One region of the Sporosarcina saromensis genome, then DNA from elsewhere that is predicted to be linked to it. Evidence: riboswitches for the same ligand, from Rfam matches in the RefSeq annotation. Region 1 holds a riboswitch; each other region holds the start of a gene.
What was found. A riboswitch is a leader RNA that binds a small molecule or an ion and turns the genes downstream of it on or off. The one in region 1 is predicted to bind S-adenosylmethionine.
Positions count from the first base shown of each region.

Region 2: it holds a riboswitch for S-adenosylmethionine, as region 1 does, so the genes downstream of both, ACVHUV_RS09070 (methionine ABC transporter ATP-binding protein) here and metK (methionine adenosyltransferase) in region 1, are expected to answer to the same signal.
Region 3: it holds a riboswitch for S-adenosylmethionine, as region 1 does, so the genes downstream of both, ACVHUV_RS02155 (O-acetylhomoserine aminocarboxypropyltransferase/cysteine synthase family protein) here and metK (methionine adenosyltransferase) in region 1, are expected to answer to the same signal.

Region 1 covers NZ_CM142738.1:1,935,541-1,943,747, reverse strand. The annotation lists gene ACVHUV_RS09680 (alpha/beta hydrolase) at 1-405, opposite strand, end outside; gene ACVHUV_RS09675 (gamma carbonic anhydrase) at 514-1,026, shown strand; gene metK (methionine adenosyltransferase) at 1,340-2,545, opposite strand; SAM riboswitch class I at 2,866-2,981, opposite strand; gene pckA (phosphoenolpyruvate carboxykinase (ATP)) at 3,155-4,741, shown strand; gene ACVHUV_RS09660 (hypothetical protein) at 5,398-5,712, shown strand; gene ACVHUV_RS09655 (IS110 family RNA-guided transposase) at 5,987-7,210, shown strand; gene ACVHUV_RS09650 (ABC transporter permease) at 7,873-8,207, opposite strand, start outside.
Region 2 covers NZ_CM142738.1:1,831,716-1,839,922, reverse strand. The annotation lists gene ACVHUV_RS09085 (dicarboxylate/amino acid:cation symporter) at 1-429, opposite strand, end outside; gene ACVHUV_RS09080 (MetQ/NlpA family ABC transporter substrate-binding protein) at 590-1,423, opposite strand; gene ACVHUV_RS09075 (methionine ABC transporter permease) at 1,483-2,151, opposite strand; gene ACVHUV_RS09070 (methionine ABC transporter ATP-binding protein) at 2,144-3,169, opposite strand; SAM riboswitch class I at 3,270-3,374, opposite strand; gene ACVHUV_RS09065 (thioredoxin family protein) at 3,432-3,755, opposite strand; gene ACVHUV_RS09060 (toprim domain-containing protein) at 3,758-4,099, opposite strand; gene gcvH (glycine cleavage system protein GcvH) at 4,160-4,543, opposite strand; gene ACVHUV_RS09050 (arsenate reductase family protein) at 4,624-4,983, opposite strand; gene ACVHUV_RS09045 (acyl-CoA dehydrogenase FadE) at 5,058-6,845, opposite strand; gene ACVHUV_RS09040 (acetyl-CoA C-acetyltransferase) at 7,011-8,186, opposite strand.
Region 3 covers NZ_CM142738.1:467,177-475,383, forward strand. The annotation lists gene ACVHUV_RS02150 (homoserine dehydrogenase family protein) at 1-431, opposite strand, end outside; gene ACVHUV_RS02155 (O-acetylhomoserine aminocarboxypropyltransferase/cysteine synthase family protein) at 509-1,810, opposite strand; SAM riboswitch class I at 1,931-2,046, opposite strand; gene ACVHUV_RS02160 (glycerol-3-phosphate acyltransferase) at 2,232-2,855, shown strand; gene ACVHUV_RS02165 (DUF4367 domain-containing protein) at 3,099-3,884, opposite strand; gene ACVHUV_RS02170 (RNA polymerase sigma factor) at 3,871-4,458, opposite strand; gene ACVHUV_RS02175 (hypothetical protein) at 4,807-4,950, opposite strand; gene ACVHUV_RS02180 (hypothetical protein) at 5,214-5,672, opposite strand; gene ACVHUV_RS02185 (hypothetical protein) at 5,724-6,146, opposite strand; gene ACVHUV_RS02190 (GNAT family N-acetyltransferase) at 6,300-6,782, opposite strand; gene ACVHUV_RS02195 (aspartate aminotransferase family protein) at 7,205-8,207, opposite strand, start outside.

The DNA of each region.
Region 1 (8,207 bases):
GGAGCTCGACAACTTTGTTAACATCCCTGAAAGTCTCGGGGGTTGATGGGACAGTGCTAGCCATGGTGAACTGAGGATTACGCCCGCACATTCCAGTTTTTCTTTTTGCAAAATGTCCATAACCAATGTTGCACCGAGACCATGCCCTACTACAAAAAGAGGCAAATTGTCTTGCAATGCTACTTCTATTAATTTCTTAACGTGCTCTATGTAAGAAGCAAACGATTCATCATGTGTCTTTCTTCCACTTTCGGCACCATGTCCAGGCAAGTCAGTCGTGACAACATGAAAACCGCCATTACGCAGCTTTTGAATGAGCCATGCATACCTCCTATGATGTTCATATGCACTATGGACAATGACGACGACTGCTTTTGGCTGTCCTTCCGCTTCCCATTTCCACATGTGTCTCACCTCCGTTCCTTTCGCTACAAGAAAGAGATTCCCTTTTTGTACGGAAAGGATTTATGATACGATAAATTATACACGATTTTAAGGAAAGAGGAGATGTTGATGATTTATCCATACAATGGAAAGTCACCACAAATCGATCCTTCTGTCTATGTGGCAGAATACGCGACAATTACAGGGGATGTCACGATTGGCGCAAACAGTTCGATTTGGTTTAATACGGTCATTCGTGGTGATGTTGCGCCAACAATTATTGGTGAACGAGTTAGCATTCAAGACCTCAGTTGTCTTCATCAAAGTCCAGGGAAGACACTACTCATTGAAGACGATGTAACAGTTGGCCATAAAGCATTATTACATAGCTGTATTATTCGAAAAGGAGCGCTCATTGGAATGGGTTCCATTATTCTCGATGGTGCTGAAATTGGTGAAGGTGCCTTTATCGGCGCAGGAGCGCTTGTTCCTCCGGGTAAGAAAATCCCACCTGGTTGCCTTGCATTAGGGTCTCCTGCCAAAGTTGTCCGCGATTTAAATGAAGAGGATCGCAAAGAAATGGAACGCGTTGTCAACAGTTACATCGAAAAAGGGCAAATATATAAGCAAATGCAAAAGTAAACGGGTCGTTAGAGACGAATTGTGATAGCTTGTAACATTAAAAATACCATTTAAGACTGAAACAGGTGCTGCTCACTCGAGCTGCACCTTTATTTCTTAACTGCTACTAATAGGATGATAATCGCTGCTACGCTAACTAGTGCTATGCCGCCAATGACCACTAATAATAAGATGCTCATAGCCAACTACACCCCTCTCCCTCCTCCGACTTATAGATTTAGACGCTTTGCTAATGGAATAGTTTCCTACTATTACGGTGTCCACTGTAGCCAAAAAAACCGAGAAGCAAGGATGCTTCCCGGTTTGTAGATACTTATTGCGTGACAACGCCAGCTTTTTCCACTAACGCAGCCGCTTTATCTGTTTGTTCCCATGGCAATTCGATATCCGTACGCCCAAAATGTCCATAAGCAGCTGTCTGTTTGTAGATTGGACGACGAAGGTCAAGCATTTTAATGATGCCTGCTGGACGAAGGTCGAACAATTCTCGAACAATTTCAACGAGCTTGCTTTCAGCGACTTTTCCTGTGCCGAATGTATCGATGGAAATGGATACTGGCTTAGCAACACCAATTGCATATGCTAATTGAACTTCACAACGTTCAGCCAATCCTGCTGCTACGATATTTTTTGCCACATAGCGTGCCGCGTAAGATGCAGAGCGGTCCACTTTTGTCGCGTCTTTCCCTGAAAACGCACCGCCACCATGACGGGCGTAGCCGCCATACGTATCAACGATGATTTTCCGTCCTGTTAGACCAGCGTCCCCTTGAGGTCCACCGATAACGAAACGGCCAGATGGATTAATGAAGTATTTTGTTTCATCATCTAACAATTCCGCAGGGACGACTGGCAGAATAACATGCTCTTTTATTTCTTTTTGTATTTGTGCAAGTGGCGTATCCGGGTGATGTTGTGTTGAGATAACAATTGTATCGATGCGAACTGGTTTGTCGTTTTCGTCATACTCAACGGTCACTTGCGTTTTACCGTCCGGACGTAAATAGGAAAGAATCTCTTCTTTACGCACGTACGCTAGTCTACGTGAAAGTTTATGGGATAAACTAATTGGCAACGGCATGAGTTCAGGTGTTTCATTACACGCAAAACCGAACATCAATCCTTGGTCCCCTGCTCCAATTGCTTCGAGTTCCTCATCTGTCATTGTTCCTTCACGCGCTTCAAGTGCTTGGTCGACACTTGCTGCAATATCCGGTGACTGTTCATCGATCGATGTCAAGACGGAAGATGTCTCCCAATCGAAACCAAATTTAGCACGTGTGTACCCAATTTCCTTCACAGTATCACGAACAACTTTTGGAATATCCACATACGTTGTTGTAGTAATTTCCCCAATGACGAGCACGAGACCAGTTGTAATGGTCGTTTCACACGCAACACGTGCATTCGGGTCTTCTTCAAGGATTGCATCCAAAATGGCATCCGAGATTTGGTCACACATTTTGTCAGGATGTCCTTCAGTTACCGATTCTGATGTAAACAAACGGCGATTAGTCAATGTAATTTCCTCCTTAACAGCTTGCAAATATTGATACGGTACTCTATTTGTCCCAGTTTTGTTCCACGCCTGAAGAGAGTCGACGTCAACATACACAAGGATTAAGGGCATATAAAATCGATTAGGCCACGGCAAATTTTGACTTCCGCCGTAGGCTTATATTTATTTAGTAAACATTTCAAACGCCAGTTAGAGGTTCGTTGACCGTCTTACACGTCTCTCCCTCTACAATCATTGACATAAAGCTAAATAAATATAAAAAGCCCTTCGCTCACGTAAATACATGAGGAAAGGCATGATTTCAAAAGCAGCACCTTTCACTCTTATCGTCCAAGGAATCGTACCTTGCTCCAGGTTTGGCACCTTTTCGCAGACAATGTCCGCGCAGGTTGCCGGGCTTCATAGGGCCTGTCCCTCCGCCAGCTCGGGATAAGAGTATCCGTTCATTTACCTATGCTACGAAAAAAGTTGGATTTTGTCAAATCTTTTCTGAGTTTAGTGCTTGAGTTTTTAATTAGTATAGATTATTATTCTAAATGTGTTATACTATTTACGGAAATGTGATGAAACCCACACGATGGGATTACATGCAAAGGACGGTAAGATACTATGATCTCAGCGAAAATTGAAAATGGACTAAACGAGTTGCTCTCAGGCAACAACGTCAATGTACAGCCTTCAGTGGCGGAATTGGTTGAAAAGGCGACTGCTCGCGGAGAAGCGAAACTTTCATCAGATGGCGCAATTACTGCGAAAACTGGAAAGTACACTGGCCGTTCACCAGAAGATAAATATATTGTAGAAGAAGCTTCAACAAAAGATAAAATCGATTGGGGCAAAGTGAATCGCCCAATCTCATCTGAAATTTTCGATTCCCTATATACGAAAGTACTAAATCACTTGAAAACGAAAGACGAATTGTTCGTATTCAAAGGCTTTGCAGGTGCAGATAAAGACTCTCAATTGTCACTTCAAGTGATTAATGAATACGCGTGGCAAAACTTGTTTGTCCACAATCTATTCATCCGCCCAACTGCGGAAGAGTTGAAAACACACGAAGCACAATTTACGATTCTTGCTGCTCCATCTTTCAAAGCAGATCCTGCTGTTGACGGCACAAAATCCGAAACATTTATCATTGTATCACTTGAGAAGCGAATTGTGTTAATTGGTGGCACAGAATATGCTGGAGAAATGAAAAAATCTATTTTCTCTGTTATGAACTACTTGCTTCCTGAACAAGGAATTCTTCCAATGCATTGCTCCGCAAACGTTGGAGAAGAAGGCGACGTAGCTTTATTCTTTGGATTATCAGGTACTGGTAAAACTACCCTATCAGCAGATGCTCACCGTAAATTGATCGGTGATGATGAGCACGGTTGGTCAGATAATGGCGTATTCAATATCGAAGGTGGATGTTACGCGAAATGTATCAATTTATCACAAGAAAAAGAACCTGAAATCTTTGGTGCAATCCAATTTGGTTCTGTTTTAGAGAACGTAGTGGTAGACGAAGAAACACGAGTACCAGACTATGATGATAATTCACTGACTGAAAACACACGTGCGGCATATCCGATCCACAACATTGAAAACATCGTGACTCCTTCTGTCGCTGGTCATCCGAAAGCAATCGTATTCTTGACTGCGGACGCATTCGGCGTATTGCCTCCAATCTCTAAATTGACGAAAGAGCAAGCGATGTACCACTTCCTAAGTGGCTTCACGTCCAAACTTGCAGGAACAGAGCGTGGTGTCACATCACCAGAAGCGACATTCTCAACTTGTTTCGGATCTCCTTTCCTACCATTGCCAGCAACTGTGTATGCTGAAATGCTAGGAAAGAAAATTGACGAACACGATGCACAAGTATTCCTCGTCAATACAGGCTGGACAGGTGGCGTTTACGGCGTCGGACAACGTATGTCGTTAAAACACACACGTACAATGGTTCGCGCTGCAATCGCAGGTGAATTGAATGACGTTGAATACGAAATCAACGAAGTATTCGGTTTGGCTATGCCAAAAGCAATCGAAGGTGTTCCAACAGAAGTGTTGAACCCGCGCAACGCTTGGGCTGATCCAGCAGCATACGACGAAAAAGCAAATGAATTGGCGGACTTGTTCCGTGAAAACTTCAAGAAGTTCGGTCACGTTTCAGAAGAAATCACGCTTAAAGGCGGACCAACTGCTTAATAGATACCTTGAAATCCAAGTGCTCATTGCGAGCCTTGGATTTTTTGTTTGTTATAGTGTAATTCTCAACTCAACTAGTTGTAAAACTAAAATTTAACGTAGATTTGTTCAGTGGCCCCATTCACGCTAAGAATATCCACTGTATCTTTGTAATTCGATATACAATTCTAATCCCTGTTTCTATCTTTACATCCTGCTAGTTTCATCTCTCTCTTATTCCCGAATGGCTCGCGATCTCATCAGGACGGATTGCTATTTCGCGTTTCAACACTTTTGTTCGTCTGTATGCAAGGTTCCATTTACTGACGAGCTGTTGAAATAGTTCTTTGAAATTTTCATATGGTGGATTCTGAAGCTTTTTTACTGCTGTTGAATTTTTAACTGATGCCAAGTCGATGGAATTCTTATTTAAAAATAGCCAATAAACAAGCCTGTGTCTTTGAATACATATTGTTTTGTGATGGACAATAGGGTAAAGTTAACATAACTTTATAAATATAACTAGATAAGCATTGCAAATCAATCATAGTCATTTGATTCCTAACAATATCCGTGACGTTTGATACATCCTACATAAAAAATAGGGAGGGTTATTCATCAAAAGGATTTTATTTTCAAGTGTAATCTGTCTCTTGTTCTTAACGGGTTGCAGCAATTTGTCAGCCACAAGTGAGGAAACAACTAGGTTTCCTGGCCATAAAAGCGCGTGGGAAGATCCTATAAATATTACACAAGAGGATGCAGAACGAATCGCATTAGATCAAGCTAAATTAGATGGACACGACTCACCTAAAATTTCTTCCGACTGGAATACAATGATGCAAAGTGTATACTCTATAAAATATGAACGGGATGTTTTAGTATATAGAATCCATGTAAATTCTGCTGAAGGACCTGCTAAAGAGTACTTATTCGATGTTTTATACTATATAAGTACTGATAATGGAGAAATAATTGTTTCAAATCATTAATTAGATAACATTAGACTTATTTGAAGAAAGAAAACATACTAACATTAGTAGTACAAACCAAGGCCATGGTTTGTGCTACTATTTTTTTATAGTAGAAGTGAAGAAAAGCCGACCAGCCTCTTGGACCTTTTGAGTCCGTATTTAAAACCGGCTAACTTCACGCCCTTATATGAATCAGTTTAGTATGTTGGGTCCATAGAGATCGTGTATAAGAAAGTGGAATCGATAAGGTAGTGTGGAGGCTTCTATGATTGGTCAAGAAGGAGAAATGAACATGAAACATGTCGTAGCTTTAGATGTGAGTAAAGGAAAAAGTACGATTGCGATTTATGATGGTTATCGCCAATGTGAATTTGAAGGCGAATTTCATCATACACGTGTTGAATTTGAACGATTGCACGAAAGAATGGCAGAGATCACAAAGGTAGATGGCCAGGCACCAGATATCGTGTTTGAAGCAACCGGCGTCTATTCAAAACCTATCGAAACATTTCTCAAAGATTTTGGCTATGCGTATTGCCGCATGAATCCACTTGAAGCCAATTTACAGATGGCGAAGATGCGGCGGCATAAAACAGATCTTAGTGATGCCCATGAACTTGCGAAGACCCATTTCCAAGCGGCGCGTAAACATACATATATCCAAGATGATTATTATGAACAGATGCGTGCCTTGACGCGTTATTACGATGAAATTGATGAAGAAATGATTTTACTGAAAAGCAGAATGCATTCTATTTTACATCTTAGCTTCCCGGAATTAGAAAAGCTCATTACACCAAGTTCAGCTCTGTTCTTAAATATTGTTCAGCTCTATCCGCATCCTGCACTTTTACTGGATCATTCAAAGACGGTCATTAAGAATCGTTTAAAAGCTAATACAAGAAAGAACCTTTCGTTGGCACGAGCTGAAGCGAAAGCATCCGTTCTATTGGAAGCAGCGCGAAACAGCTATCCAGCCATCAAACCGAATGATATTCGATGCGACCAGGTTCGTGATTACGCGTCCCGAATTGCCGACTTGAAGGAGAAGAAAGATACACTGATAAAACAAATGAAAAAGTTATCAGAAGGCCGAAAAGAATATCTTGTTTACCGCTCGATACCGGGTATAGGCGATTCGACGGCATGCCGATTAATCGGAGAAATTGGAGATATTCGCCGCTTTAAGAATGCGAAACAATTGAACGCTTACGCAGGCATCGATATTATGCGATACCAGTCGGGCAATACACAATATAGAGATCGTATTAATAAAAGAGGAAACAAACATCTGCGGAAGATTCTATATTTTATGATATGCGCTATGCTTATGGCTAAAAGAAAGCCGAATCATTTTGTGGATTATTACTACAAATTAAAAAAGCAACCTCAGAGGAAGCCCCATAAGGTTGCGATCATCGCCTGCATCAATAAGTTTCTGAAAGTGACATTTCAGTTACTGACGTGTGGCATTCTATACGATTATGAGTCCGCACTACCAGCTCAGAAATCGTAATCACTTACCTAGAACTATACCACAATGACCTTTCGAAAAAAATTAAAATCGTCAGGTCTTTTTGGCGTATCTAAAAAGGACGGTTAAGAGGGGTGGGATATCCCGCCCCTCTTAACCATCCTAGAAAGTATAAATAAATCTTTTAAAAAGGTTGACTAATTGTAAGAACAAGGCTGGGACAAAACATAAAAAATGCATGAAGGTAAAATTATCAGATATTATTTTTGCTTTCACAATGTTTCTTTTTCATAATCATGAGTGGAACGGAGCGGAAAAAGGCCGACTCCTGCGGGATTGTAGCGCGAATGTTGAGACCCCACAGGAAAAGCCGTCACGTAGAACGGCTTTTGCGAGCATAAGCGAAGCGTTGGGAGCAAGGATGCCTTAATTTCCGCAAAGTACGCAGAAATACGGCAAATCGAACTCTTCGTTGTTCGATTGGCTCAAGCGCGCCCCGCGGAAAGCGTGCCTTTTGAAGCGCAGAGGAACGGTCTATGTAGAGTTTTGTCCAACCCTATTTGGTAATAACATTTTTTTCGTATCATCGTTCCACTCTATCAAAATAGGAGTGCGATTGGTTGGTTCGGGCGAGGGAAGGCTTGGTTTGACGTAATTTCCATCAACAAAAGGTGATATACTAGGACATCACCCATCTACTCCCCCTATTGAAGATCTCTTTTACTAAACATTTTCATCCCGAATGCTATCAAGACGATTCCGAGTAGTACGACCAAACTAGCTATCGTACCATTCACCTGTTCAATCGGCACTTGTGGGACATAGCCGAATGGGGATAACTTGCGTAGCCAGTCTGGGAATTGCAACAGACCGCCCATATAGACGACAATAAAAGAATAGATCAAATAGACCCATATCGCGTTTGAGCGCGACGGCAACAGCCCAATTAGAAGGATTACCATCCCAATCATCACAAGAATCGCAGGGACATTTACGTATACCGCTTTCAGTAACAAACCAATCGACAGATTTTCTGTTA
Region 2 (8,207 bases), 100 kb from region 1:
TAGCAATAATGCAGACATGACGCCCATTACTGGTGTCATTTCAATTTCAAAAAACGCTTCTGCTGCAGGTCTTCCAGCATTCTCTACTGAACCTGACCCTACGGCATGAATGAAATTCGGTAAAAAAGTCGTGGCTGCAAAGAAAGCGATGATACCGGCTACGATTGTTGATGCGTATGCAAATACGGTTGCCATACCTAATAGCTTTCCAGAACCTTTTCCGAGTTTAGCGATTCCCGGTGCAATAAAAGCGATGATGATTAGCGGCACGACGAAGTTCAAGAAGCCTCCAAAAATCATATTGAATGTCGCAAATAAGCTGACAAACCATTCACTGAATCCTTCATGTATTTTTGGAAGTAACATCCCTAACCCTACTGCAAGTGCGATGGCGATAAGTATTCGCCAAATTAGTCCGATCTTTTTCATTCTCTATGTCCTCCCCAAATGCACATTTGTCTATTTGTTTGTACATTTACTTTAACATAGTAAAGAAGAAATAGGAACGCTACGTTAAATATTTGTAGTTATCAAAAAAGACTGCCAACCACACCATTATCGGTATGATAGACAGCCTCATTTTATTTACTTATTTTACTGGGACAACCGAGCCGCCCCACTCTTTTAAGATGTAGTCTTGGATTTCTTCAGATGTTAGTACTTCAACAAGTGCTTTAATTGCTTTACGATCTTCATCTCCAGCACGAACAGCAATGATGTTAACGTATGGAGAATCTGATTCTTCAAGTGCAATCGCATCTTCCAATGGATTTAAGCCTGCGTCAAGTGCATAGTTTGAGTTAATTAACAACAAGTCACCTTCGTTTTGTTTGTACAACTCCGGCATAAGTGCTGCTTCGTATTCTGCTTCAAACTGTAAGTTTTTCGGATTATCAACGATATCGTCAAGCTCAGCTTTTACTTTCTCAACACCGTCTGCTAGAGTAATTAAACCTTCTTTTTCCAACATAGAAAGAACACGACCGTGATCAGCTACAGAGTTACTAATGAGGACTGTCGCACCGTCAGGTAGTTCATCAAGTGCTTTGTATTTTTTAGAATAAACGCCGATTGGCTCGATATGAATTGCGCCAGCGTTTGCAAACTCATAGCCAAAGTCTGCAATTTGTCCTTCAAAGTATGGAATGTGCTGGAAGAAGTTTGCGTCTAGCGTCCCTGCATCCAAGTCTTTATTCGGCAATACGTAATCTTGGTATTCTTCAATTTCTAACTCAAAACCTTTTTCTTCAAGCAACGGCTTCGCTTGTTCTAAAATAAGTGCATGTGGCACGTTTGTCGCACCAACAACTAATTTCGTAGACTCTTCTTTTCCGCCACTTGCATTGTTTTTATCGCTTGTCCCACAAGCTGCTAATGCAAGTACAAGTACTGCTAATAAAATCCCCGCCAAATACTTCTTCATAATTGACTCCCCATTTCTTAGTTGTTTTTTATAATGAACAGGTTTGACCTGACATTCACTTACCGTTTGTCCAACTTGCGGACGATGGCATCACCAATGAATTGAAAGATGAAAACGATGACTAATATTAAAATCGTTGCAACGAGAATGACATCATTCTGACTTCGTTGGAATCCTTGGAAATACGCAAGATTCCCTAACCCGCCAGCACCAATAATACCCGCCATCGCTGTATAGCCGACTAGTGCAATGGCTGTAACGGTTATACCGGAGAACAATGCGGGTTTTGATTCAGGCAATAGTACTTTGAAAATAATCGTACTCGTCTTTGCCCCCATTGACCGTGCAGCTTCCAACACACCTTTATCAATTTCTTGTAAACCGATGAGCACCATACGTGCGTAAAAAGGTGCTGCGCCGATAATGAGTGCAGGCAGTGCGGCGTTCGGACCACGCATCGTGCCGACTAGGAAAATTGTTACCGGCACTAACAAGATGATTAAAATAATGAATGGAATTGAACGGAATATGTTGACGACCGCTCCGGTGATGGCATAAGTCAGTTTGTTCGCCCATAATTGGCCAGGACTTGAAAGGAAGAGCACAATACCGAGCGCGATACCGATCACGAACGTGAAAACGGTTGAAACAGCTGTCATATAGAGTGTTTCGATCGTCGCTTCCCACATCTTATCCCATTTAACATTAGGTAAAAGTGTTTCAATCATGGTCGATCACCTCCGTCTGTACGCCTTCGGAATGAAGGAAGTCAATCGCTTCGTTGACGATTGTTGCATCGCCAATCAATTGCAACAGCAATGTCCCATATGCTCCACCTTTTGTGTGCGAAATGTTCCCTTGCACGATGTTGACGTCGATTCCAAATGTACGAATTAAGTTTGCTAACACCGGTTGCTCTGTTCGTTCACCGACGAATACTAATTTTACGAGCGTTCCAGCTGCATGATCGGATTTTAAATGTTCTAACGCTTGTTCTGTGCCGGTCGGTTCTGTCACTTGAGAGACAAAACGCTTCGTAATTGGCGCTTTTGGTGATTGGAACACATCGAGAACGTTCCCGATTTCCACAACTCGCCCCGCTTCCATGACCGCCACGCGATGACAGATTTTACGGATGACATGCATTTCATGTGTGATTAAAACAATGGTCAAACCAAGTCGCTCGTTAATGCTCGTTAAAAGATCGAGGATGGCATCCGTCGTTTCCGGATCGAGTGCTGAAGTGGCTTCATCACATAGCAATACTTGCGGATCATTTGCTAACGCCCGGGCAATGCCGACCCGTTGTTTTTGTCCGCCTGACAATTGGGATGGGTACGCATTTTCCCGGCCGTTCAAGCCAACTAAATCAATTAATTCTTGGACGCGACGATCTCTTTCATCCTTTTTGAGGCCTGCAATCTCCAATGGAAAAGCGATATTCTCTTTTACAGTCCGCGACCAAAGCAAATTGAAATGCTGGAACACCATACTAATTTTTTGTCTCGCTTCCCGTAACGCTTTTCCACTAATGGTTGCCATTTCATACCCTGCGACATTTACAGATCCCGAGGTAGGTTGTTCTAAACCATTCAATAATCGGATTAGTGTACTTTTCCCTGCACCGCTATACCCAATAATCCCGAAAATTTCACCAGCATGGATGTCTAGATTGACGTTATCAACAGCCGTTATACTATTGTTTCCCGAACCAAATATCTTATTTACACTTTTCAACTCGATCATGTTCAATTCACCTCAATACAATCTTGTCCAAAAAGAATAGCCTTTCTGCAGACAAGCAGAAAGGCCAATACGTTATCGTTTATCTCAACGTTCGTCCGATCTCTCATCTCTCAAAGCATGCGCTTTGCGTGATTTGGCACCATTTCACTTTCGTGACGGTTGCCGGGCTTCATAGGGCACTTCCCTCCACCTCTCTTTATAAGAGCGACATATTCAATTTGCGTTAAATTTATTAGATATACTTATACCATAGAACTTTCAATCATGTCAAACCCATTTTTTCTAAAAGATGCGGGATAGATTGAAAAGCATAGATTTTTTCTCGTACATATCCTTCCTTCTGAATGAGCAGGCAAGGAACACTTTCGATTTCATAATCGACGGCGAGATCTTCGATATAATTCAAGTTTGCCTTTCCAATTGGCAACTCTGGTTTCATCACAGAAATGACCTCCATCATTTTAGACGCAACCGCGCAAGTGCCACACATCGGTGTATATAAATAAAACACGCTTAGCGGGGAATCTTTTTTGCTTTGTTCCCATTGTTCACGTGTCCATGTTTGGATCGTGTTCAGTTCTATCACCTTCAAAGTAAAAATTCAGGATGCACATGAAAACCTTCTGCAAGCAAAATTGCTGCAAGCGTGCGATAAGGGGTCGTCTCGACTTGCCTGTAGACGCGTTCCGTGTATAAATGGAGGGCTTCAGGAAAATCCCTTTTGAATAAAGTTCGTATGCTTTCGCCTGAGTCATCTGCATCGACAAAAACATAAATCTGGTCATCTTCATACGGTGCCAGCAACTCTTCAATGCGGTAAGGGCTCACTGTTCCATTCGTACAAATAATCTCGACTGGCTCTGCCAACACTTTTTTCAATCGCTTCCGGTCCGCTCCACCTTCTACGACAACGACTCTACGAAACTCCATTTCCCTGCCTCCTTAGGCCATTAGAAAAAGCGCCGGAAAGCTCCAGCGCTCTAGTTGTGCTTACTCACCGATTGTCATTTTGTCATAGTCTTCAGCAGACATTAATGCATCAAGTTCCGCTTTGTCAGATGCTTCAACGACGATCATCCAAGCGCCTTCATATGGAGATTCGTTCACCAATTCAGGGCTATCTTCCAATTCTTCGTTCACTTCAAGTACTTTTCCGCTAATTGGCGCATATAGCTCAGAAACCGTTTTAACAGATTCTACGCTACCAAATGGCTCGTCCGCTTTCACTTCGTCTCCAACTTGTGGAAGTTCCACGAATACGATATCGCCAAGTTCAGATTGAGCGAAGTGTGTAATACCAATGCGGTAATTACCGTTTTCGTCTTTAACCCATTCATGTTCTTCTGAATAACGCAAGTCTTTAGGTGTGCTCATCCCATAACCCTCCATACGTTTACATTTATTGATTTCCATTCAATTCTTACATATTTCATGCATAAAGACAAGAAACTTAATCATGCGTTCCATGCGGCTTCAAATTGGGCTTCATTAAAGCCGACCGTCACTGTCGTACCATCTGTTACAAGTGGTCGTTTAATGAGCATTCCATCCGATGCGAGTAACGCGATTTTCTCGTCATCTGACATGTTAGGGAGTTTGTCTTTCAAGTTCAATTCCCTGTATTTCATCCCACTGACATTGAAGAATTTTTTGATGTCTAATCCGGAATTGCTGATCATTTGTTGAAGCGTTTCTTTCGTTGGTGGATTTTCAGCAATGTTGATAGATTCGAAGTTCACATCATTGTTCATTAGCCACTTTTCCGCTTTTTTACACGTTCCACATTTCGGATAGCCGTAATAAGTAATCGTCATCTGCAGCACCTCCACTTTTTCTTTAGTATAACAGAGAAAACACCCAGGCGTGAACTGCCCTGGGTGCAGATGCATCAAACAATATATTTTTCAGCGTCGATTAATTTCACTGACGCTTCACGTTTTTTCGAGATGATGTTGTATGGCGTTGAGCGAGTCAATTTCCGCAATGCCGATAGCATCATCCGTTGGTTGTCGCCTTCTACGGAAGCAAGCAATGTTTCTTTTGCATCTTTTTCAATTGCTTCGAATGCTTCTTGACAGAAAATCTCCGTGTAAAGGATTTTTTGTTGTTCTTTCGCTTCGCCATTTTTCGCGACTGCTTTTTCTGTTCGTAACAGCGCAGACTCCATTGCGAAAATGTTGTTGGCGATGTTCGCAATGTTGACAAGGACTTCCTGTTCCGCTTCAAGCTTCGTGCCGAAACGTTGTGCAGCCATACCCGCAGTCAACAAACCGATCTTCTTCGCGTTCTTCACAAGCACTTTTTCTTGTGCCAATGCTTCGTCGCCGATTTCTTCCGGCATCATCATTAACAACTCTTCTTGCAGGCCTTGTGCTTTTTCGAGTAAAGGCAACTCGCCTTTCATCGCTTTTTTCAAGAATGTGCCTGGCACGATCATCCGGTTAATTTCATTTGTTCCTTCAAAAATCCGGTTAATACGGGAGTCACGGTAAATGCGCTCCACTTCATACTCTTGCATGAAGCCGTATCCGCCGTGAAGTTGAACCGCCTCATCCGCGATATAATCGAGTACTTCGGAACCGACAACTTTGTTGATGGAGCATTCGATTGCATATTCCGCGATGGACGCTGCAACCGCTTTTCCGTCTTTTTGTTGCTCAGGCGTCATCTCACTATTGCGCTCTTCAAAATATCCGACTGTACGGTAAATTAAGCTTTCAGTCGCGTACAACTTGGAAGCCATCGTCGCCAGTTTCTCTTTTGTCAAATTAAACGATGAAATTGGCGTTTTGAATTGCTGACGTTGATTCGCATATGTGATCGCCAATTCGAGTGCCCGCTTCGACCCTCCAACTGTTCCAACACCAAGTTTGTACCGACCAATGTTCAAAATATTGAAGGCGATGATATGGCCACGGCCAATTTCGCCTAAGAGGTTTTCAACTGGTACTTCTGCATCCTCAAGGATGAGCGTCCGTGTGGAGGAAGACTTGATGCCCATTTTCTTCTCTTCCGCACCGACAGAAACACCCGGGAAGTCCCTTTCGACGATGAATGCCGTAAATTTGTCGCCATCCACTTTCGCATAAACAACGAATACGTCCGCAAAACCAGCATTTGTAATCCATTGCTTTTCACCATTTAAAATGTAGTGCGTTCCTGCTTCATTCAATTTCGCTGTCGTTTTTGCGCCTAATGCATCAGATCCTGAGCCCGGTTCCGTTAACGCATACGCAGAAATTTTGTCGCCTGATACGGAGTTCGGCAAGTACTTCTTCTTCTGGTCTTCATTCCCAAAAAGGACAATCGGCAATGTACCAATCCCGACGTGTGCACCATGTGTAATCGAAAAGCCACCTGCGACGGACATCTTTTCTGCAATTAACGCAGACGAGATTTTATCGAGACCGAGGCCATCGTATTCTTCAGGAACGTCCGCCCCTAATAGACCAAGATCCCCAGCAGATTTCAATAATCGGACGGAATGTTCAAACTCGTGGTTCTCCAAGTTTTCTACTACTGGCAACACTTCGTTTTTCACATAGTCCTCAGTCGTTTTTGCAATCATTTTCTGTTCGTCAGAAAAATCTTCTGGCGTAAATACGCGTGAAGCATCCAGATTCTCAACGAGAAAAGCCCCACCACGAACGAATTCATTTGTTTTTGTTTCAGCCATTGTTTGTTCCTCCTTTATTTACCTAACTTATTATGGAAGTCTTTTATGGACCGCCTTATCTCGGAAGGAAGCCATGCGTTGTTGAACAATAGTTGCTTATTAAGCATGATTGCACGGCTTCACTTTGTTTTTCGTTTGTAATCTTAAAATCGTCTCCACGCAGGTTTACAGCATTTCAAATACGCCTGCAGCACCCATTCCGCCACCGATACACATCGTGACAACACCAAACTGCTTTCCTTGGCGTTTCAATTCGTTCAACAATCTTACTGTTAAGACGGAACCAGTCGCACCGAGTGGATGGCCAAGTGCGATTGCTCCACCGTTAACGTTCACTTTGTCCATATCCAATCCTAAATGACGGATGACTTGTAACGATTGGGAAGCAAACGCTTCGTTCAACTCCCACAAATCGATGTCCTGGATTGATAAACCCGCAAGTTTCAACGCTTTAGGTACCGCTTCAATCGGCCCAATCCCCATCACTTCAGGAGGCACTCCGCCTACTGCAAAGGAACGGAATTTTGCAATTGGACGCAACCCATTTCCTTCTGCGACTTCGCGGTCCATGACGAGGACGGATGCCGCACCGTCTGAAGTTTGCGAAGCGTTTCCAGCTGTGACAGTTCCTTTCACTGAGAACGCCGGACGCAGTTTCGCCAGAACTTCCATTGTCGTACCTGTACGGACGCCTTCATCCATGTCAAACAGGACGGTTTTTTCTTCGTATTTTCCTGTTTCATTAACAAACCGTTTTACAACTTCAACAGGAACGATTTCATCTACAAATTTCCCTGCTTTAATTGCTGCAGCCGCTTTTTCATGGGAACGTACCGCGAATGCATCTTGGTCTTCCCGGCTGACTCCATATTTCATTGCGACCTGCTCAGCTGTGTGCCCCATCCCCATATAGTATTGAGGCGCTGTTTCCGCAAGCGTAATATTCGGTCGGATCGTATTCCCCATCATCGGCACCATACTCATCGATTCGACGCCACCAGCTATGATTGCTTCTGCATGTCCAAGCATGATCCGCTCCGCTCCGTAGGCGATCGATTGAAGGCCAGAAGAACAGAAACGATTGACGGTTATGGCAGGTGTCGTATCGGGCAGTCCTGCCAATGCGCCGATATTACGCGCGACGTTCATGCCTTGTTCCGCTTCCGGCATCGCGCATCCTATGATCAAATCATCAATTGGTCCATCGTATCCATTAGCTCGTTTCAATGTTTCTTTAATTGCCAATGCACCTAAGTCATCCGGACGGACAGTTGCAAGCGAGCCTTTGCCTGCTTTTCCGACCGGTGTCCGTGCACCGGCTACAATTACTGCTTCACGCATCCCTTTTCCTCCTTTGCTAAT
Region 3 (8,207 bases), 1.5 Mb from region 1:
AGATTTTCGATTGTCCGGATAATCGGAATACCACCAGCCGTTGTCGCTTCGAAACCGACTTGTACGTCTCTGAATTCTGCGTGTTTCAATAAAGCTGGGCCATGTTTAGCAAACATCTTTTTATTAGCCGTAATGATATGGATTCCCTTTTCAATCGCCTGCGACAAATACGTGTACGCCGGCTCTTCATCCACAATCGCCTCAAAAATGATATCAATTTCTGGATCGTTCAAGATGTCGTCAATCGAATCTGTTACAAGGACACTCGGAGCGACCGCCCTTTTCTTATTAACGTCTCTTACTAAAATAGAAGCAATTTCAATCGAATAGCCTGTATGTTGTTTCAATTGCTGCCTTTTTTCGTTTACGATCTTATAAACGCCTTCTCCGACAGTTCCGAAGCCGATTATAGCGGCTTTTATTGACGGCATGCCGCCACCTCCCTATAATCTTTCGCTGCTGTAGCCTCTTTTCCTTGTCATGTACTAAAGAAAAGGAGACCTCCCCCTTATCGCTGCGTCACAGGTACCGCTTTTGCAATTGCCTGTTCAAGATCAGCAATAATGTCTTCAGGTGATTCAAGACCAACCGATAGGCGAATCAACTCTTCAGGCACACCTGAATTTTTCAAGTCCTCTGCAGAGAGTTGCTGATGCGTCGTAGAAGCCGGATGGATAATGAGAGATTTTGCATCACCCACATTCGCCACATGAGACCAAAGGGTAATGTTGTCAATCACTTTACGACCTGCTTCACGCCCGCCTTTGATGCCGAAAACAATAATTGAGCCGAAGAATCCATTCTTCAAGTATTTCTTCGCATTCTCATGTGTCGGATGGTTTTCAAGGCCTGCATATGTCACCCATTCAACAGACGGATGAGCCTGTAAGAACGCGGCAACTTTTTGCGCATTTTCGTTATGACGCGGAATTCTTAAGTGCAAAGTTTCTAGACCTTGCAGGAAGTTGAATGCACTATCCGCATCTAAGCAAGGTCCGAAATCACGTAACAATTGCACACGAAGCTTTGTCGCAAACGCTGCAGCTGCTGCATCAATACCATAACGTAGACCATTGTAAGTACCATCCGGTTCTGTGAAACCTGGGAACTTGCCTCGTGTCCAGTCGAATTTACCTGCATCTACGACGACACCACCAATTGTTGTACCATGTCCGCCAATCCATTTTGTCGCGGAATGAATGACTACGTCTGCACCAAATTCGATTGGATTTGATCCGTATGGGGATGCAAATGTGTTATCGATGAGGAACGGAATTTCGTTTTCATGGGCAATGTTTGCGACCGCTTCAATGTCGAGCACCTGTAGGCTCGGATTTCCAATTGTTTCAGCAAAAATGGCTTTCGTTTTATCCGAGATGGCCGCGCGGAAGTTCTCAGGATCCGCAGCATCAACAAATTTCACAGTAATTCCGTAACGAGGGAGTGTCACGGCGAATAAATTATACGTACCACCATATAAATTGCTTGCTGCAACAATTTCATCTCCTGCGCCTGCAATATTTAAAATGGAAAATGCAATAGCTGCCATTCCTGAAGAGAGCGCAACTGCAGCAGTGCCTCCTTCAAGTAAAGCGACGCGTTCTTCAAAAACAGAGACCGTCGGATTTGTAATGCGCGTGTAAATATTGCCTGCTTCTTGCAAGCCAAAAAGGTTTTGGGCGTGTTCAGTATCGCGGAAAACAAAAGCGGTTGTACGGTGAATCGGCACTGCGCGTGAACCTGTGTGAGGATCCGGCTTTTGGCCACCGTGTAAAAGAAGAGTTTCAGGTTGAAGTGAGTTGTTCGTCATTGTCATTACCTCCAAAAGTTTTTTTAAGATGAATGAGTTCGATGCGGAGGCGATGGGGTTTTAGGAATAAAAAAATAACCCCTTTCGCTAAGAAGAGGGTTACGCTTACGCTTATTCCTCCCCTTATCTTTCAGTCCGTTCGCACGAATCTGTAGGAAGTAGCACCTTTGCAAGTTCATCACTTGCCGGTTGCCGGGCATCGCAGGGCCTAGTCCCTCCGCCGCTCTTGATAAGAGTATGGGTATTCAGTTTTTCATCTTGTGCTACAGTATAGGCTTCTTTTTTTTCAATGTCAAGTAGTTTTATAGAATTTTTCTGAACCTTGTATTTACACTGAGTGTTATGATAGGGGTATGTTATTTTACTAACAACGACTTACCTTTCTAGTGTGTACGTCTATTTTTTATTTGGAGGAATTCCTATGACAATATGGATTATCGGCATCATAGTATTTGGATATTTGATCGGTTGCCTACATGGCTCAACGGTAGCGCAATGGTTTTCTGGGGTTAATCTAAAAGAATCCGGTGTGAAAAATGCAGGTGCCTCGAATGCTACAATCGTATTAGGCAAACGGTTTGGCGCACTTGTCGCAATTATTGATATCGGCAAAGGAATTTTGGCAATCCTTGCCGTGCGCTTTATTGCCGAGCGTGTAGGTTTTTCAGTCGAGTCATTAACTGCCCTATTATTTTTGGTAGGTGTGGCAGTCGTTTTCGGCCACAATTTTCCGTTTCATATGAAGTTTAATGGCGGGAAAGGGACCGCTACCATTATCGGAGTGTTATTTGCTCTTGACTGGCGATTCGGGCTTGCAGGACTTGTTTTATTCATAATCGTCGCATTGCTCACAGATATTCTTGTGTATGGCGTCCTCATGCTATACGGAACATTTCTCGCAGCTGCCATCTGGATGGTCGGCGTCTGGCCAATTGTTATCGCCGTCCTCCTCTTTGTAATGGCTATTTGGAAACACAGTGAAAACATTCAACGGATTCGCAATGGTACCGAGCCAAGGATACGAGCCGTTTTTAAAAAGAAGTGAACAATCCATCTATAAAACCCGTATGAAGCCAAGTAACCTGAACTTGTTTTCATACGGGTTTATATTATTTTTTAATCAAATCAAACGAGAAATTCCAGTGAGCTCATCGTTTAGTATTGCACCCGTGGCTATGGGTATGAAGATCTCGAAAGCTTTGTCATGCCAATAAATTGAATACAATATACCCACCATGCAAAAGCAATCGTAAAACGCATATGATATCCCTTTTTCATATACGGATCTTTACATCGATTCCGCTATTGCAATGAGCTCAGCTTCTTCCAAATTCCCTTCGATACTGTAATAACGGCTTGGCGTCGTCCAAATTAATTGGCGGACGCCATTTTTAAACGTAATCAAATTTGCTTGCCGTTCATTAATAACTAATTCCTTTACTTTTGTATCCATACTATCGGCAGACAAACCAAACCCAAACTCCCCATCGAGCAATTTCTGATGTATGGACAATTGTTTACCCATGCCTACAAAATTTAACGTAATATCTGTACTAAGCTGATTTTCAGGACGAACGACCGTTACACTTGTCAATTCAAAAGAAGCGGGTACAATCGGCGACTTGATGTTAAAAGCTGTGAGCGATTGTGCTTCTTCCAAACTCAGCTGTTCGGTCACATATTCAATATCCATCACTTGGTAACCCATATCTTCCATCTCGGTCGAAGGTGGCGGCGCACCCTCATCAGCTATGCGCTCTGTATTGCCACCGAAAATTTGAACAACCGATCCTTGAATCTTTTGATAGAATACTAACCAATTGTTGAATGCTGCTCCTTGTTGAGGTGTGCCAACGGCGAAAAAGAGAAGACAAGCTGCCGCCATAATGAGTAAGGTGCTGCCATATATCTTTTTCCGTCCAGGCTTACGTTCTTTTTTCGAATTTTTTCTTCTCGCTTCGAATTGATTCCATGCTTCTTCAACAGGAATGTTCGGACCTGGATTTTGATCCATCTGCTTTTGCAATACTTCACGGATGATGTGATCCAATTCACGCTTTTCAGCTTTTGACATTTAACACCACCTCCATCAGTTCCGTTTGCTGTTCCAATGTCTCTTTCAACTTCAACTTCGCTCGGTGTACACGTGTTTTGACAGTTGCCAACTTCACGCCCAACATCTCCGAAATCTCTTCATACGTCAAATCTTCATAGTAATAAAGATACAAAACCTCTTTGTGAGCAGGCGTCAATCGTTCAATCTCTCTCCACACAACCTCCTTCACCAACTTCTTTTCAGCTGCTATCTCCACAATGGATGACTCATTGACTTCTGCACTAGACAGCTCCTTACTAAGTAAGACGTCATCTGCAGCGAAATCATTCCATCTTTTCATTTTTCTTAAATGATCAATTGCAGTTCTCGTCGTAATCGTCGCCAGCCAAGCGCCAATCTTCTCAATTTCGTGCACCCTATCCATATGCCTGAACGCCTTTAAAAAACTTTCCTGTACAATATCTTGCGCCAAATCCGGATCTTTTACAATGAAATAAGCTGTATGATAAACACGTTTATAATATTTCTCAAAAATAATTTTCTCCACTTCGGGTGTCGTCGGTCGTTCTCTCTGAAACATCTTTTTCAACAAATGATTCACCCCTCTATCTCTACCCAAAATTCCTCATTTTCCACTATACCGCAAAAAAGTGATGAGGAATAGCAGAAATATTGAATGGTCATTCATTTAATTCCAGACATTTCACACTTATTTTTCATACTAAAATGATCTACTCCAACTCGTCTTTTTCCGTTATCACCGCTCAATAGACATTTATCGCCGCTTAACCTCAAGTTATCACCACTCACCCAGTTAATGGAAATAAGTGCATGGTTTACGCCACGTTTCCATGTCCGTTTCCTGCTTTAGCGACTATTCGTCTTCGCGGATACATCAAAGTAGATAGCCTTACATGTCGCGCAGAATGCCTTTGACAAATTAACGGTTTGATTTGAGGTGTGCAACAAGTTCTGCAGTGTTATCACCGATTCGAATGGGCTTATCACCGATTCTGAGGGCGTTATCACCGATTCGGGACACTTTATCACCGATTCGGAGGGTGTTATCACCGATTCTAACCATTTTATCACCGATTCTCCATTTTCCACATGATTTTCATCATAAAACGCCCTACTCTAACTTGCCATTTTCCGTTATCAACGCTTAAACAGTGTTTATCACCGCTTATCGCATGTTATCACCGCTTAACCTCAAGTTATGACCACTCGTCCAGTTATTGGAAATAAAAATCCACTAACACCTCATTCCCTTTCTCCAACACAAAAAATCCAAGCAACCGTCACTACGAACGGCACTTGGATTTTTCAACAAAAGCTCACACCCACCTACACACTTCCTACCGGCGCCTTTTTCAATCTCATCGTGGAAATGAAAGCAAGCATGTACACAACTGACATGATCACCGAAAAAACACCATAATCAGCATTCATGATGACATTCAATCCAAATAACGGTGTAATGAAAAGCACATACAAAGGGTATTGAACGGATAGCATAATGTCCAGCACAGCATTGTTCACCCCGCTGCTTTCAAGTATGTGAATTCCATAAACAGCTAGACCTGATAGAACGCCCACTGCGAACAACACTTTCATCCTCTTCATTGACGTACCCGAGTGATTAGCTAATTTTACGAGAACGAACAGCAAAGCCCCTAGAAACAAAACAGTGGCCGCTACATGTAATACACCAATCGTTCCATCCGGATACTTTATGGATGGCATAAAGTTTACGAATAGCGCAAGTACATAGGTTACGAATAGCAATAAAAATCCTTTTTTCAATCCTCTTCCCTACCTTCTTAAAGCTCCCTTACAAGCCTAATATTCTTAAAATCATTCTGCTTTCACTACAAAATTCGTCAACGGTTCCCCATCAATTTCCACTTCAATATTCCAAAGTCCCGCTTCATCTAACGCAAATTTGGCACCACTCTGTTTGTTTACAATGTCCCATTCATACAATTTAACAGTCTCGCCGCTCTCTTTATGCGTGGCGACCATCTTGTATTTTTCTCCATCATAAGATTTGTCACTATCTAAAAAGTGTACCTCGTAGAACCTACCCTTACCTGCTGGGAATGCAGATTCATCCACCTCACCATTTGCCTTAATCATCCCAAACTTTCCTTCCGTCCCGTAAAAAGTTTTATCATCAACCGTAAATGTTGGGCTGACTTCCCACTTGGCAGCATCGTCATTCGTACAACCTACAAGCACCAACCAAGTAACGATGAACAAACCGACAAGCTTTTTCAACAACTCTCCTCCTCAAAAAGATTTTTTCATTTTACTAATAAATCACTGTGTCTTACCAAATTGTTTTCGGCACAAATAAGCCACCGCGATCACTTCATTCAGACACCCTAGCAACGTCTGTTCTTCAGAAACCACATCCTTGCACTACTCTATTCAAATTACATATTGATATTGTATGAGTTGGCTGTCCTTCCCCATATAATGTTCTAATCCGTATCTACTCGCTTCTACAAACCCGAGTTTTTGAAGCATGTTTCTAGCCCGCGCATTTTCCTCGTTCGTTTCCGCTTTAAACACGGTGATTCCTAACGTTTCACGGGCATACTTCATCAGACAACGAACGGCTTCGCCGCCAATTCCTTGCCCCCATAAAGTACGTTCACCTATCGCAATGCCGATTTCAGCACAATCATTGTGAATACCAGCCAAGTCTACGTAACCAACTAACCGTTCCCCGAGATCAATTCCCAAGCGGATAAAATCTACAGCATTATTGTTTACACAATGGAACCACCAGTTATATAATTCCTCTTCACTTCTATTTTGCACCCACCCATTAGCTGCACAAAATGTGGCATCCTTGCTCCAATTCAAAACGTGCACAAAATCATCCATGCACAATTTACGTATCGACATCGTTTCTTGCTTAATGATAGGCTCCTCCCGTAATTAAAGTAGTTTACTCGCAAACGTTCCGTCCTGCATGCACCTCGGAAGGTTTTTTCCAGAAGAATTTGTTAGATATGTCCCTTCTTCATTGTGTGACAAGGCGGCAATTAGGCTGCAGCTAATCAATTCCTTTACATTTCCCATAACAAGTTCAACGAGTGTTGCAAGGCTACCAGAAACTCTTCAACTTCTACAATCAATCATACCCCCAACGAATCTCCCAATTATTGAACCATACTTCCTTTTAATACATCTGAATATTTCTATTATAATAGCAACTCTAAAGTAAAGCGACTAATTATCATTTATTCCCAAGAAATAATTGGATACACTGTTTTACCCACACAAAAAAACCCCAGCACTCTCACTACAGAGCACCGGGACAGCAATCATTTATTCTCATTAAACACTTTCTTCAAAACAGCGACGATAAACTCAAAATCCTCATTCGTACACGATAACGGCGGGCTCAACGCCATGATGTTGTTATAGCCTGCTACCGTGTCACCATTCTTGCCAACGATCAGGCCATTTGCTTTGCAATCACCCATGATTTTAGCCATGCGGGCATTCGTTGCGGGCTCTTTCGTTTCTTTATTCTCAACAATTTCAATGCCGAGTAGGAATCCTAAACCTCGGATATCCCCAACGTGCGGATGGTCACTCAACTCCGCCAGTTCTTTGAGTAGTCTTTCCCCTAACTCTGCTGAACGGTCAACGAGGTGCTCACGCTCGATAATTTCAATGTTCTTCAGCGCAAGCGCACAGGCAGCAGGGTTTCCACCAAATGTATTGACGTGGCGGAAATGGCTGTTGTCTTCCCCTGTATCGAACTTTTCATAAATGTCTTTGCGAATGGCAGTAATCGAAAGCGGCAAATAAGCGCTCGTTAATCCCTTCGCCATTGTTACAATATCCGGTTTGCAGTTAAAATGCTGATGCCCGAACATTTTCCCTGTGCGTCCGAATCCACAAATGACTTCGTCGATAATGAGTAGCACACCATGTCGGTTGCAAATCTCCTGGACTTTCTCAACATAGACCGGATGGGGAATTAAGATCCCGCCACCTGTAATAAGTGGCTCCATAATAATCCCGGCAATCGTCTCTTTTTGCTCCCAAATGATTTTCTCTTCAAATTCTTGTGCACGTTGGATATTGTATTCCTCTACCGACTGGCCCGCTGGACGGCGATAGTTATCGGGCGGAGCGATATGCAGGAACCCTGGTGCCAATGGTTCGTACTTATATTTTCGCAACGCTTGACCTGTCGCAGCTAACGCACCCATCGAACCTCCATGATACGCACGGTAGCGAGAGATGAATTTATAGCGAGAAGCTTCTCCATTTTGTTGATGGTATTGGCGAGCCAATTTAAATGCCACTTCATTC